Regions from separate parts of the Cohaesibacter sp. ES.047 genome, predicted to be linked through region 3. Evidence: predicted binding sites of a transcription regulator. Region 3 holds the regulator's gene; each other region holds the start of a gene.
What was found. Region 3 encodes PhoB, which activates phosphate uptake and scavenging genes when phosphate is short. Its sites were predicted from a motif close to TGTCATNNANCTGTCAT; they were not measured.
Positions count from the first base shown of each region.

Region 1: a site for PhoB is predicted at 1,553-1,569, ahead of phnC (phosphonate ABC transporter ATP-binding protein). Genes of this name have one in related genera too.
Region 2: a site for PhoB is predicted at 1,124-1,140, ahead of CPH65_RS20610 (glycerophosphodiester phosphodiesterase family protein). Genes of this name have one in related genera too.

Region 1 covers NZ_LT907844.1:3,421,524-3,423,791, reverse strand. Annotated here, with positions in the region: gene phnD (phosphonate ABC transporter substrate-binding protein) at 1-439, opposite strand, end outside; gene phnC (phosphonate ABC transporter ATP-binding protein) at 525-1,370, opposite strand; gene CPH65_RS15580 (DapH/DapD/GlmU-related protein) at 1,633-2,268, opposite strand, start outside.
Region 2 covers NZ_LT907844.1:4,505,400-4,507,667, forward strand. Annotated here, with positions in the region: gene CPH65_RS20605 (VOC family protein) at 1-98, shown strand, start outside; gene CPH65_RS20610 (glycerophosphodiester phosphodiesterase family protein) at 95-1,081, opposite strand; gene CPH65_RS20615 (aldo/keto reductase) at 1,244-2,077, shown strand; gene CPH65_RS20620 (DNA polymerase III subunit chi) at 2,109-2,268, opposite strand, start outside.
Region 3 covers NZ_LT907844.1:2,306,996-2,309,263, forward strand. Annotated here, with positions in the region: gene CPH65_RS10530 (L,D-transpeptidase family protein) at 1-370, shown strand, start outside; gene phoB (phosphate regulon transcriptional regulator PhoB) at 471-1,169, opposite strand; gene CPH65_RS24840 (hypothetical protein) at 1,166-1,300, opposite strand; gene phoU (phosphate signaling complex protein PhoU) at 1,337-2,008, opposite strand; gene pstB (phosphate ABC transporter ATP-binding protein PstB) at 2,104-2,268, opposite strand, start outside.

The sequences.
Region 1 (2,268 bases), 1.1 Mb from region 3:
GATCGGCGAAGCCCAGCTTCTTGCCTTTCATGTCTTTCAGCTTTTCCATGCCCGAATCCTTGCGGGCAACCATGACGGAATAGTATCCGGTGGAACCATCGGTCTGGACAGTGGTGAGGATGGGCTCAACGGCTTTGGGATTGTTGAGGTATACCTTTGCATAGCCAGACGCGCCGAGTTCTGCATAATCGAGCGTACCACCAAGCAGGCCCTGAATAACGCCGTCATAGTCAGCAGCCGGGAAAAGAGAAACCTTGTCAACGCCCAGAGTGGAAGGCAGTTTTTCGACGAGGCACTGGAAGTTGCGAAGACGGTCGGCTTCGTTTTCGCCGCCCAGAATGCCGATACGGAATTCCTTGTCTGCAGCAAAGGACGGCGTGGTTACGCCTGCGGCCAACGCAGCCACGGAAACGGCGGTAAGAATTGCTTTTTTGAACATGAAAATATCTCCTGGTCTCAACCGGCCTTGCCGGTTTCATCCCTGTCAATGTGAAACACTATGAACGCGATATTGATTGGGCCTGTTACGCTGGCGAAGCGATCTGTTGGGCAGGCATCGGTGTAACCGGGGCCGAAGGCTGCGTTGAAGATTGCTTGATCGAGGTTGATGTGATCGCCTCGGAAATTTCCGCATTATCCTGCGAGCCGTAGATCTGTCTCACCGCCTCGCGGGTCAAAGCCGAAGACGGGCCGTCAAAGACAACCCGGCCCTGATACATCCCGATGACGCGCTCACAATAGGTGCGGGCCGTATCAAGGGTGTGCAGATTGGTGACGACGGTGATGCCGTCACGTTCGTTGATGTCCTTGAGGCTATCCATCACGATCTGCGCGTTGAGTGGATCAAGCGACGCAATCGGCTCATCGGCCAGAATGACCTTGGGGTTTTGCATCAGAGCGCGGGCAATGGCAACGCGCTGTTGCTGGCCGCCAGACAAGGTTCCTGCTCGCTGCAGTGCAGTCTGCTCGATACCGAGGCGTTCGAGGGCCAGCAGTGCCTGCGCCCGTTCTTCCGGCGTGAAGATATTGAGCAGATTGAGGATGGTGTTGCGATGGTTGAGACGACCGAGAAGAACATTCGTCAGGACATTGAGGCGCGGCACGAGGTTGAACTGCTGAAAGATCATCGCACAGTCGCGTTGCCAGTCACGCAAGTCCCGTCCCTTGAGTGCCGAGACCTGTTTCTCACCGAAGCGAATATCCCCTTCGCTCGGATCGATCAGGCGATTGATCATGCGCAGAAGTGTTGACTTGCCTGCACCCGAGCGACCAATGATGCCAACCATCTGTCCTTGAGGAATGGACACTGTCACGGAATCCACTGCTGTGTTCTTGCCAAATCGGCGCGTGACGTTCGACAGTTCGAGCATTCAGTCCTCTCCTCATGGTCTTGCGACCTTTGATACTCCCGTCGTTGCCCGATGCGAGACGGCCACAACGGCCCTGTCGCGGGCAACAACCACGACCAAAAATCCGGTCTGTGCGATCAATTCAGATTTCAAATAGCTGTTCTTGATCTACGCATTTTGTGTGAAATGCTCATGTCTCGGGCGTTTCAGTTTTGTGACAAGCGCAGCTTTCCCGCGGACAAAATGGACTGGTCAAACTCTTCGCCCTTCGCCAGTGACCGGCTCAGGAGGCTTCATATTTTTCAAGAAAGTCTTCAATCCCGAGCTGGCGAAAATCATCGAGCGCAGACCGCAGGGCATCGTGGCTCCAGTCCCACCAGGCAAGGGCTTTCAGCCTTTCGGCAATCGCATTGGGGAAGCGTTCGCGAATGGGTTTTGCTGGCACCCCCGCGACGATCACATAGTCAGCGACATCCTTACTGACAACGGCCCCCGCTCCAACGATAGCGCCGTCTCCAATGGTCACACCGGGCAGGATCGTCGCCCCATGACCGATCCAGACATCATGGCCGATGGTCACCGCATTGTCCCGTCGCCAGTCAAAGAAGGCCTCATCCATGTCGACCTCGTCAAAATAGTCGGAGGCTCGATAGGTGAAGTGATGCTGCGTGGCCCGCCAATGTGGATGGTTGGGCGCATTGATACGGACCGCATTGGCAATGTTGGCGAACTTGCCGATGGTTGCGGTCCAGACGTCGCCGTCCCGCGTGATGTAGCTATAATCGCCAAGGCTGCTGTCGGTGATATGGGTTCGATCACCAATTTCGGTATATCGACCAAGCGAGCAATTGGTGACCTTTGCATTGGGGTGGATCGACGGCTTTGGACCCAACCGCGCGGTTCTGCTGTCAGCGCCGGA
Region 2 (2,268 bases), 2.2 Mb from region 3:
ACTATGGAACGGTTGCCGTGTTCGAAGACCTTTACGGCAACCTCTGGGATCTCGTTGAGTATTCCGACCAATCCCCCTTGCAAACCATAACCCGCTAGCCTCGATCCTTGCGTGCACTGAGCAGCGGCGCGATCTCTGTTGGCTTGTTGGTCCAGACATAACCGTCAAAATGCTCCGGCACAGTCTTCAGCATCGCGGCATCATCAATGCCGACCGTTCCCGGGTCTCCCTTCTCGTAAGGCCCCAACAGGATGACATCCGTCCCAACCGCCCGCATGCGCTCGGTGAATTTATGCGGCCAGCCCCAAAGCCATGGCGCGTAATTATTCGGAAGGGAAAGCTTGGTGTTGTGGCAGCTTTCCGGCACATAGCCACTCCAGCCCCAAAGCGCATATTGCTTGAGACAGGAGAACAGGATCGGCTTTGAATAGCCGGCCAAATCCTTATCCGCGCCCAGCGCAGCAGCGACCGATTTCGGACTGCCATAGACCGCCCAGACAGCCTCACGCCAATCTTGATTAAGCTTTATGTCTTTGGCCATTTCCTGGCCTTCTTCAGGATCGTTGCTCTTGAAGTTGACCAGAAATCGCTTGTCTGGAAAGGCGTCAAACACCTCATGAAGCTCAGGCATTACGCCGACAAACTTGCCCCGAAACGGATAGGTCTGCCCACCATTCGCTGTGTAGCCATAGCCGATATCAAGCTGTTTCAGCTCTGCCATGGTCTTGTCCCGGATTTTGCCTTTACCGTCGGTGCGACAATCAATGGTCCAGTCGTGAAAGACAGCCCAGCGCTTGTCCGCCGTCAGATAGACATCAATCTCCACCACATCCGCGCCTGCGTCGAAGGCCGCCTTGATCGAAGGAAGAGTGTTTTCCAGATATCCATGGGTTGGTTCATCAATCCTGTCCGCCGTGCAGGTCTTGGACTGAAGATTCCGGCGATGATAGGTCTGATGCAAACCGCGATGGGACAGGATCTTCGCAGAGACCATGGGGTCACCACCGAAAAAGACTGAACTATTGTTGGCCCAGACCGCAATTACGATGAGCAAAAAGAATAACAGCAGACTTTTGAACATTTTAAGGCCCAGCGCGTTGAAGAATGTGTGTGTGAGAAATACATAAAAGAGGAATGAGACGATATGCGGACGAGAATGCGACCGTCCCCAATTGCATTGCCCCTCCAGATATGCGGAGAATTCAAAACCCCACCAGCAAAAGACCCGGGAGATTAGAAGAAAATGAAATCTGTCACCATCGGAACATCCGAAACCGTCCCCGCATTGGGTCAAGGCACTTGGTACATGGGAGATGACGCCAGGAACAAGGACGACGAAATCGCAGCCCTCAGGCGCGGTGTCGAACTGGGTATGACGCTTATCGACACCGCGGAGCTTTATGGCTCGGGCCGCTCGGAGACGCTCGTTGGCGAGGCCTTTAGCGGCATGCGCGACGACGTGTTCCTCGTCAGTAAAGTCCTGCCCTATAACGCCAGCGAAAAAGGCACCATTGCATCCTGCGAAATGTCACTGAAGCGCCTTGGCACAGACCGGCTCGATCTATTTCTTTTGCATTGGCCAGGGACCCACCCGCTTGAGGAAACCGTCGAAGCGTTTGAAAAGCTGCAAAAGGATGGCAAGATCCGCTATTGGGGCGTGTCAAACTTCAATTCCATGGAAATGGCCGCCCTTAGCAGTGTTTCAGGAGGCGACAAGGTCGCAACCAATCAGGTGCTCTACAATCTCACCCGCCGGGGTATCGAATGGGATCAGCTACCGAGCGCGGAGCGCAAGGGCTTGCCCACCATGGCCTATTCGCCCATTGAACAGGCCCGACTTCTAGCTGATTCCAAACTGCAGACACTGGCCAGTGATCTTGGTCTGACAACGGCCCAGCTCGCCCTTGCCTGGGTGCTGCGCCGCGAGCATATGATCGCCATCCCCAAGGCCGGCAAGGTTGCTCATGTGGAAGAGAATGCCAAGGCGGCAGAAATCGAACTGACGCAAGACACGCTAGATACGCTGGACCAAATGTTCCCGCCCCCGACCGGACCGTCTGGCCTCGATATCCTGTAGCAGGCGGGCATTCACGCGTCAGGGCGTTGGGTCAGGCCTTCTTGTCCCAGCCCCCACGCGGCGTCTGCTGCCAATAGGTGACGGGAAAATCCGCTTCCTTAAGGGCTTTCCAGCTTCTCCGGGCGGCCCCCACCGCATCATCGCTACCGCCATCGAACATCACGATCGCGCGCTCAAGCCCTTCTAGAAGA
Region 3 (2,268 bases):
TGACAAATTGTCGGACAGACAGCAGGCGCGCCTTGGCGTCAAACAGGATCCAGAGCATCCCGGCGGCGTTGATGCGGCAACTGTGCTCGATCGCGTGATCATTCCGGAGGATATCCGCGCCCAGATCAATCATCTTGTCGGCAACGGGGCGTCCTTGACCATTTCGGATCGCGGCTTCAGCCGGGAAACAACGCCTCAGGGCACTGACTTCATCGTCCTGACCAAGCCCAACAAGCGCAGCAAGGTCGCAAAAACCGTGAGCAAGGTGAAACGACAGGCAACCGTGAAACGCTCGTTCGTCGAGCCCAAGCCGACTGCCCCCAAACGTCGCACTTTGTTCTCCATGCTCCGTGCGCGCACCTCAGATTGATTGCTAGAGTCTGAAAAACATGAAAAACCCCGGTTCCTGTCAGGGGAGCCGGGGTTTTTTGTTTCTGCAATCAAGGCTGACGCATGTGCGCGCTTCGGGGCTACTCGACGGAAAACTGATCGTCAAAGCTGTAGCCGGAGCCGCGCACCGTGCGGATCGGATCCTTGGCGCGCCCCCGGTTGATGGTTTTGCGCAGACGCCCCACATGCACATCGACCGTGCGTTCGTCGACATAGACATCATGCCCCCAGACGCCATCCAGCAACTGCTCGCGGGAATAGACACGCCCCGGGTTCTGCATCAGGAATTCGAGCAAGCGATATTCGGTCGGCCCGAGATTGACCTCGCGGTTGGAGCGTTTGACACGATGCGTCTCGCGGTTGAGTTCCAGATCGCCAGCCTTGAGAATGGTAGCCACCAGATCCGGGCTTGCACGGCGCAGGATCGCGCGCACACGGGCCATCAATTCAGGCACCGAGAAGGGTTTGACCACATAGTCGTCTGCCCCGGTGGATAGCCCACGGATGCGTTCGGATTCCTCGCCGCGCGCTGTCAGCATGATAACCGGCAGCTTCAGCGTTTTGGGTTTGGCACGCAAGCGTCTGCACAACTCGATGCCGGACAGGCCCGGCAGCATCCAGTCAAGCAGCAGCAGATCGGGCAGGGTTTCCTGAAGCCGGTTTTCCGCTTCATCCCCTCTGGCAATCACTTCAACCTGATAGCCTTCTGCTTCTAGGTTGTAACGAAGAAGAAGACTGAGGGCTTCTTCATCCTCCACAATCATGACATTTGGGCTCATAGCCATTCATTCCGCATTCTAAGGATCCGGGCTGACGCGCGATTGAGGCGTTCAGCCAGCAGGATCAGGTCTTGGACGTCTGCATGGCGCATCAGGGTGAGCGCCATGTCATGTTTGGTTGAAACCGGCATTGACCGCGCCGTCAAAAGCGCGGCTTTTAAAGTCTATCAGAGAGGCCGGTCTTCCATCGCCCGCCCGGTCTTCACGTAGAAGATGGTCTCGGCGATGTTGGTGGCGTGGTCGCCGACGCGCTCCAGATGCTTTGCGGCAAACAGATAGTTCGTGCAAATCGTGATATTGCGCGGATCTTCCATCATGTAGGTCAGGAATTCGCGGAACAGCGAGTTGTAAAGCGCATCGATATCCTTGTCCTTGGCGACGATTGCCAAGGCGGCATTCTCGTCCAAAGCAGTATAGGCATCAAGCACGGCCCTGAGCTGGTCGAGGGTCAACTCGGCCATATGCTCGATCCCATGCAGGAAATGCTTGGGCTGGGGGCGTCCTTCAAGGGCCAGAGCGTTGCGGGCAATATTCTTGCCAAGGTCAGCAACGCGCTCCAGATCGATCGAGATGCGCAAGGCCGCAATGATGTGGCGCAGATCCTGCGCCATCGGCTGGCGGCGCGCAATGGTCAAAACGGCCTTCTCCTCGATCTCCTGATCGAGCTTGTTGATCGCCTGATCGCTGGCGATCGTGGTGTTGGCAACCGTCATATCAAGGCGAACAAGCGCGTTGACCGCTTCCTCAACCATGCGTTCGGCTTGACCACCCATTTCGGCGATACGACCGGTCAGCTCGCGTAGATCATCGTCATAAGACGAGACAATGTGATCGGACATTTGTTTTCTCTCCTTGTGTTCGCTTGTTTTCCGCCGACCGGGTCCGCGGGACAGCCATGTGCCGGACCGGAAAGACAGGCGAACGAAAGTGTCTGTTAGCCGAAGCGGCCTGTGATGTAGTCCTGAGTGCGCTGATCTACCGGGTTGGTGAAGATCTGATCGGTTGGACCTTCCTCCACCAGATTGCCCAGATGGAAGAACGCGGTGCGCTGTGAAACACGAGCCGCCTGCTGCATCGAGTGGGTCACGATGACGATGGT